Regions from separate parts of the Microbulbifer thermotolerans genome, predicted to be linked through region 3. Evidence: predicted binding sites of a transcription regulator. Region 3 holds the regulator's gene; each other region holds the start of a gene.

Region 1 (2,267 bases), 1.2 Mb from region 3:
CGGCGGTGAGGGGGGCGAAGGCTCCCAGAGCCAGAATTTTTACGCCCTTAAGTTGATGGTCGCGCAACAGTGCCCCTTGGACTTTGAGGGCGCGGAAGCGCGAAATAATATCGGTGATCTTGTCGTTGGATTTCTGATCCGAAAAGCCCACCAGAGTTAGATCCAGCGCATTACCGTTTTGGTCGATGTACTCCTCCAGCCGATGCAGATCCACGAGTGCACGGCTGTCCAGGTCGGCGCTGCCATCGGCGAAGCGGAAGGAGATGCTCAGGCGTTCGGCGCGTTCCATCAGCTCCCGGTATGCCTGTGGTGCATTGGGATAGGCGGGGATCTTAAGGCGCACCGGTGTCAGGTTGATGTAGCCGGATTCAGCCACCAGCTTCTGCCCCTCCGCGGATTCGACAAAGTGCAGAAAATTGTCCACATGGGGCTTGAACTGGCTGGGGTTTTTATAGAGGTAAAGGCGCCGGGTGAGGGGGAAGTCTTCGGTGGCGATAATGCCGCGGTCTGGCACTGTGGCGGCTAGATCGCCTGCCTTGATGGCCACTTTCTTTACCCCTTCGGCGTCGGCGAAGGGCAGGTAGCCAATGGCGCCAGCTTCACGCAGGACAATGCGCTGGGTCTCGGCGTTGCCAGAGACTTCATAAATGCCGGGGGCCGCCGGGCGGCTGTGGCCAAAAATTTCTTCGTCAAAAGTGGCGCGGGTACCGGACTCGATATCCCGGTGCAGGGGGTGGATCGGAAGGTCGGCACCGCCCAGCTCGGCCCAGTTCTTGATTTTTCCGCTGTAGATCTGCGCCACCTGAGCCAGGGTCAATTGGCTGACAGGGTTGCTTGGATGTACGGCGATTGCCAGCGCATCCAGGCCGATTACATGCTCCGCTTCCGCGCCAGCGAGATTGCCAAAGCGCGAGAGCATACGGATTTCCTGTCGCTTGATTTTGCGGGAGGACATGCCGATATCGGCGGTGTCGCTATTTAGCGCCTTGAAGCCGGTGCTGGAACCGAGGGCGACGATGGGTATTTCCACTGTGCGACCTTCCATGGTTGCTTTAATCCAGTGTCGCTCGCCGGCACTGCGTTGCTCGATATTGCTGGCATTCAGGCTGCGCAGATAGCCTTTGACCAAAAGCGGCGCTAATTCGGCGCCGACAGTATTGGAACCGGTCATACGGAAGAGTGTTTGGGTTTCCGCCCAGGTGTGTGAGGAAAGCAGTTGACAGTACAAAAGGGCGATCGCCAAAACGCGCGTGGGTAACCCCGCCATCAAATTATCCTCTCGTCTGCATTTTGTGAGGGACTTTCCGGCACGAATATTGCCGTTATTGTTATCGGGATGCCTGGACTGGCTGGAGCTCGACACAGGCGTAATTGCATGGGGCGGTCGGTGCCGCCGGGGTGCGCTTTATCGCAGAAATGTGTGACGTGATTATTGCAACTGTTCCTGGGTTTATTCACAATTTTTTGTGATCAGGCTCTGAATGCGGCGGGTTTGGGCTAGTGGCCGCACTCTCTGCGCCACCCCAGTTGCGAGGGGGCGGATTTTGTTTATTTCACCAGGCTGGGCGGCATGCGGCGGTCCGGGCGTCGGTGAAGAGCTTGTTTCATGCATGGAAGGGAGGCTCAGGTACGCTTGTGCAAATTTTTTTAAAAATGATGTGACAACGCTGTCATAATTTGTGTAATATCGCTCCCGTGATGCTGGCGTTTGCGTCAGCCTCGGAGGCACTGGGAAGCCCGACAAAGGCACACAACAATACAAAGTCTTAGAGGCCGGTACAGGTGGTTGCTATAAGAGACAGAGACATTTTTTTTATTGGTATAGATGGCGGTGGCAGCAAGTGTCGGGCCTCTATTGTGGATGCCAATAACCAGGTGCTCGGTACCGGTGTCGCCGGTCCAGCTAATCCTCTGCACGGATATGCGCAGACGATTGACTCCATAGTGCGCTCGGCCGCCCTGGCGCTGGCGGACGCCGATTTGCCTGCCCAAATGCTGGGGGAGCTTGTGGCCGGAGCCGGCCTTGCCGGTGTAAATATGCCGCGCCTGTACAGTGAAATGGCCGCCTGGGCCCATCCTTTCTCCAAACTGTACCTCACTACCGATCAACACACGGCCTGTCTGGGCGCTCACCGCGGCGGTGACGGTGCGGTGATTATCGTCGGCACAGGCTCATGTGGTTACGTTTGGGCTAACGGTCAGAGCAAACTGATTGGCGGCCACGGCTTTCCCCATGGCGATAAGGGCAGCGGCGCCTGGATGGGTAT
Region 2 (2,267 bases), 1.7 Mb from region 3:
CGTTGTCCGGGTCGCAGGCGAATGTGGGAGGTATGCCGTAGAAGTCCTCGAACACAACCTCTGACAGATAGTAGTCGCCGTCAAATTTGCCGTAGGCGTATTCTGATTGCAGATAAACGGGGCCGTAGGTAGCCGCGAACTCCAATCCCGCGATATCGGCCTTGCCGCCTTGGTTGCCAAAGAAGAAGAGCTGATCGCCATTATCGTTGACTATATCGAAAAAGAAGTCTCTGCCCCCTGGTGTCAGTGCGGTCAGCTGAGTGGGGCCGCGGCGGCCGGCGTATGCGACATCGGCTTCAATGGGGTTTGAATTGCGGTTGGCGTTTTCGTGGCTGGCGGAGATACCGAGGTGCACTGTGCTGATTTGGTCGTTGATCGGTGCCCAGGTAATACGCCCGGCGGCGCCAAGACCTTCATTGCGAGGGGCACCGGGATTGCGCAGGTTAAATCCGGCTGCGCCGAAGGTGTAGCAGCCCCAATGGGTGTGCCAGCCGATACCCTGTTGGCGCGATCGATCGAAATAAATACCGCTGGCGCTGGTGAAGGAGCGTTCCATCATTGTAATTTCATTGGAGCTGGTCAGCTCTTCCATGGAGCGGTAGGGTTTGAAATTGCCGATGGTGAGTTTGCCGCCAAGTACCTCCGTGGCGATATATACATCGCGCAGACCACTGGTGCCGCTGGAGGAGAAATCCCGTTCCAGTTTGTATTTCCATTTCCACAGATGCCCCGTCACCGCCAGGCGCACGCGGCGGAATTCCGTCGTACTGATGGGATCTTCGATATCGCTGTCGAATAGGTAGGTGTCAAAGTGGATGCGACCGCCAAGTTCGGCGGAGAAGTTTCCTTCGTTTGCAGAAATCTTTAACCAACTTTTGGTCTCCGGCTGATCCGCAACCGCAGGATGAAATAATGCGGCCCCCATAAAAGAAAAAATAAAGCCGCGGCAATACACCGGACACCTCCCTGTGTGCCAGCTCAGCGAATGTTTCCCTGCTCAATGCCTCCTGAGTTTAGCAACGGCGCAAGGCGCGGCTTGTATTAAATATTGATGTCAAGTAAACGCCTTCTGTCGCAAGAGGCGCAGGAGTACGCCTTACAGTTGTTCAATGTTGTAGCCTTGTCGTTGCAACAATTCTATGACGCTGTGTTCTCCCACCAGGTGGCCGGCGCCGATAATTACGAACTGCGATTTATACGAGTCGCTTGTATGGATGATGCGTTTGGCCATGTCCCGGTTGCGGCGAAAGAACAGTGTTTCATAGAGTGGCTTGAATTCCGGGTGTTCGTTCAGGCTGTCGGCAATGATCAGTTGGTAGAGGTGATCTGCGTCGCCATTTTTCCATGCCTTTACCATGCGCGGTGCAAATGTCTTGATCTCATCCAGTTGTTCCAGTGTCTGCTGCATCAGCAGATCTGGACTTTCCAGTTGATTTAACAGTCGTAGCTGCTGCAGTACGCCCTCCAGTTCTACAATGGGTTTGCCACTCTGTTTCGCTTGCTGAAGAAAGTGGCGATCGATGCCGAGACCGGGGTTTAGCCCCTGTGCCTTCAGCTCCATCATGCTCATAGTGATCATTGCGATGGCGGGGCGTTGACGGATAAACATCGGTTCCGGCAGCTGATGTTTTTGCAGCCATTTCTGCAGTTGGCTGTATACCGTTGGCGACAGGTCGTCGCGCAGGGTGCGCTCGTCCAGATAGAGGGATTCTTGCATGATTTGCTGTTGCAGCGCCGGATCACTTTCCGCAGCCAGAATATCGGCTTCGACTACCAGAACGTCACTGTTTTTGTAGGCCTGTTGGATTTTTTTGCGCAGAGGGTAGAAATCGTCGCTGGCTAAGTGCACTGATCCCAGTAGATACACGCTGTGGCCGTCTTTCTGTGCAAGCCAGAAAAGCCCCTTGTCGTTCGCGCTAGATGCGTATCCGCTGAAGAGCAATAACGCGGTGAGAGAGACGTACCTGAGCAGCTTGATCGGGTTCGAGATTTCCATGGGAGACCTTTCGTCAAGTGATTGAATACAACATCTTAGGGTTTGCCCACACCAAATTCGATAGTGCTTTGCGCCGTAATGGGGGCTGATCCCAAGAAGTGTGATGAGAGGGGCATTTTGCTGCTCGGCAAGCGCCGCGGAATACCGCAAAATAGGCGCCACTTAACAAGGCTAGATGTAACAAAGTTGAGAGTACCCGGGAAACCGGGCGGGATTTATGCGAATTGTTCAATTGCTGCCTGAGCTTGATTCGGGGGATCTGGCGCGCACC
Region 3 (2,267 bases):
CTGGTGGGCCCTGTGGCTGGCCGCCGGTGGCTGGCCCGGCCTGCATTTGTTTGCCGTATTCACTCTCGGTGTTGTGCTGATGCGCGCCGCCGGTTGTGCCGTCAACGACTATGCCGACCGCCATATCGACGGCCACGTGAAACGCACCGCCGGGCGGCCGTTGGCGGAGGGGCGTGTATCCCCGCGCGGCGCTCTGGGACTCTTTGCCGCGCTCAGCCTGACCGCCTTCGCCCTGGTACTCACCACCAACCGACCAACCATATTGTTGTCCCTGGCGGCACTGGCGCTGGCTTTCGGCTACCCCTTCGCAAAACGTTACACACACTTACCGCAAGTGGTGCTGGGCGCCGCCTTCAGCATGGGGATTCCCATGGCCTTTACCGCCGTTCGCGGAGAACTGCCGACCGCAGCCTGGCTGATATTCACAGCCAATGTGCTGTGGACCGTCGCTTACGACACCTTCTACGCCATGGTGGACCGCGACGATGACCTCAAGATCGGAGTCAAATCCACCGCTGTACTCTTCGGTGACCTGGACAGGGTGATGACCGCTGCCCTGCAGTGCCTGTCGCTCTTTGCCCTACTGCTGGTTGGCGGGCGCTTCGAACTGGGCACTGCCTATTACCTCGGGCTGGCGATCGCCGCGATGCTCTCCATCTATCAGCAGTGGCTGGTGCGCGACCGCGAAAGGGAAGCCTGCTTCCGCGCCTTCCTCAACAACAACTGGGTTGGCGGCGCGATATTTGCCGGAATTTTCGTCCATTTCCTTCTGGTTTAGCGTCTAACCACCAACGCGGTTGCGGACCCGTCATATATTTGTAACCAAAATGCCGTTAAATCCTCGGCTATCAATGGAAAAAACAGATTCAAAAGCGGGCGCGACAGGCAGATGCAAAGCAAGAAGATCCTGATAGTCGACGACGAAGCCGCCGTACGCGATATGCTGCGGGTGGCGCTGGAGATGGCGGACTACCGAGTCATCGAAGCGGAGAACGTCCAGGAAGCACACGCGCTGGTCATCGACGAGAAGCCCGACCTAATTCTTCTGGATTGGATGCTGCCGGATGTCTCCGGCGTTGAACTGGCGCGCCGCCTCAAACGCGACGAGCTCACCGCGGCACTGCCGATCATTATGCTCACCGCCAAGGGCGAAGAGGACCATAAGGTCAAAGGCCTTGAAACCGGCGCCGACGACTACATCACCAAACCCTTCTCACCACGGGAACTGGTCGCGCGCCTGAAGGCAGTTCTGCGTCGCGCCGGCCCCACAGAGCCAGAAGAGCCGCTAACCGCCGGTGGTCTGGTGTTAGACCCTATCAGTCACAGAGTCACCATCAACGGCCAAGCGGTGGACATGGGCCCCACCGAGTTCCGCCTGCTGACCTTTTTCCTTTCTCATCAGGAACGCGCTTACACCCGCACTCAATTGCTGGATCACGTCTGGGGCGGCAATGTGTACGTTGAGGAACGCACCGTCGATGTGCACATCCGCCGACTGCGCAAGGCCCTGGCCCTGGACGGTCACGACCGCTACATACAAACGGTGCGCGGCACCGGTTACCGCTTTTCTGTGCAAACCGCGGAAAAAGTGTAAGATTCCGCGCAAACCCGCACCCCCCAACCAGGCGCGGCGCCGGTGGCCAGATTGCCGCACCGCGGCCGCCAGACATAACGGCACTTCTATGCTGGATCGCAGTATTGGCGAGTTTTCACGCTTTATCACCATCGCCCTCGGCTGCACCATCTTCGGCGTTGCCAGCGGACAATGGCTGTTATCCATCACCCTGGGACTGGCGGTCTATCTCAGCTGGGTATTGTGGCAATACCGGCGTTTCTACCGCTGGCTGATCAACGGCCGCCGCGGTCCGGCACCTACCGCGTTTGGCATCTGGGGCGAAATCTCCGACGACTTCTACCGCATACAACGCCGCCACCGGCGCGAGAAGCAAAAGCTGCACGCCATGCTGCGTCGGGTACAGGACAGCACCAGCGCATTGCGAGAGGGGATAGTGGCACTGGAGGATGACGGCAACTTGGCCTGGTGGAATCCGGCTGCGGGTGACCTGTTGGGCCTGCAACCCGGCGACGCAGGCCAGCCGCTGGTGAATTTCGTGCGCGACCCCGGCTTCGTCAACTATCTGCAGCAGGGCACCGAGGGCGCGCACGAACCACTGACAATGCCCGCACCGGGTGACGATACACGCATTCTACAGCTCGAAGTCACCCACTATGGCCAGGACGAAGCACTGGTGATCGTCCGCGACATC

Evidence for each region. Region 3 encodes PhoB, which activates phosphate uptake and scavenging genes when phosphate is short. Its sites were predicted from a motif close to TGTCATAAANNTGTAACA; they were not measured.
Region 1: a site for PhoB is predicted at 1,420-1,437, ahead of A3224_RS04730 (PstS family phosphate ABC transporter substrate-binding protein). Genes of this name have one in related genera too.
Region 2: a site for PhoB is predicted at 1,040-1,057, ahead of A3224_RS06840 (OprO/OprP family phosphate-selective porin). Genes of this name have one in related genera too.

The regions. Positions count from the first base shown of each region.
Region 1 covers NZ_CP014864.1:1,135,128-1,137,394, forward strand. Annotated here, with positions in the region: gene A3224_RS04730 (PstS family phosphate ABC transporter substrate-binding protein) at 1-1,267, opposite strand, end outside; gene nagK (N-acetylglucosamine kinase) at 1,783-2,267, shown strand, end outside.
Region 2 covers NZ_CP014864.1:1,622,215-1,624,481, forward strand. Annotated here, with positions in the region: gene A3224_RS06840 (OprO/OprP family phosphate-selective porin) at 1-925, opposite strand, end outside; gene A3224_RS06845 (TraB/GumN family protein) at 1,097-1,996, opposite strand; gene A3224_RS06850 (glycosyltransferase) at 2,214-2,267, shown strand, end outside.
Region 3 covers NZ_CP014864.1:3,842,599-3,844,865, forward strand. Annotated here, with positions in the region: gene ubiA (4-hydroxybenzoate octaprenyltransferase) at 1-778, shown strand, start outside; gene phoB (phosphate regulon transcriptional regulator PhoB) at 890-1,594, shown strand; gene phoR (phosphate regulon sensor histidine kinase PhoR) at 1,683-2,267, shown strand, end outside.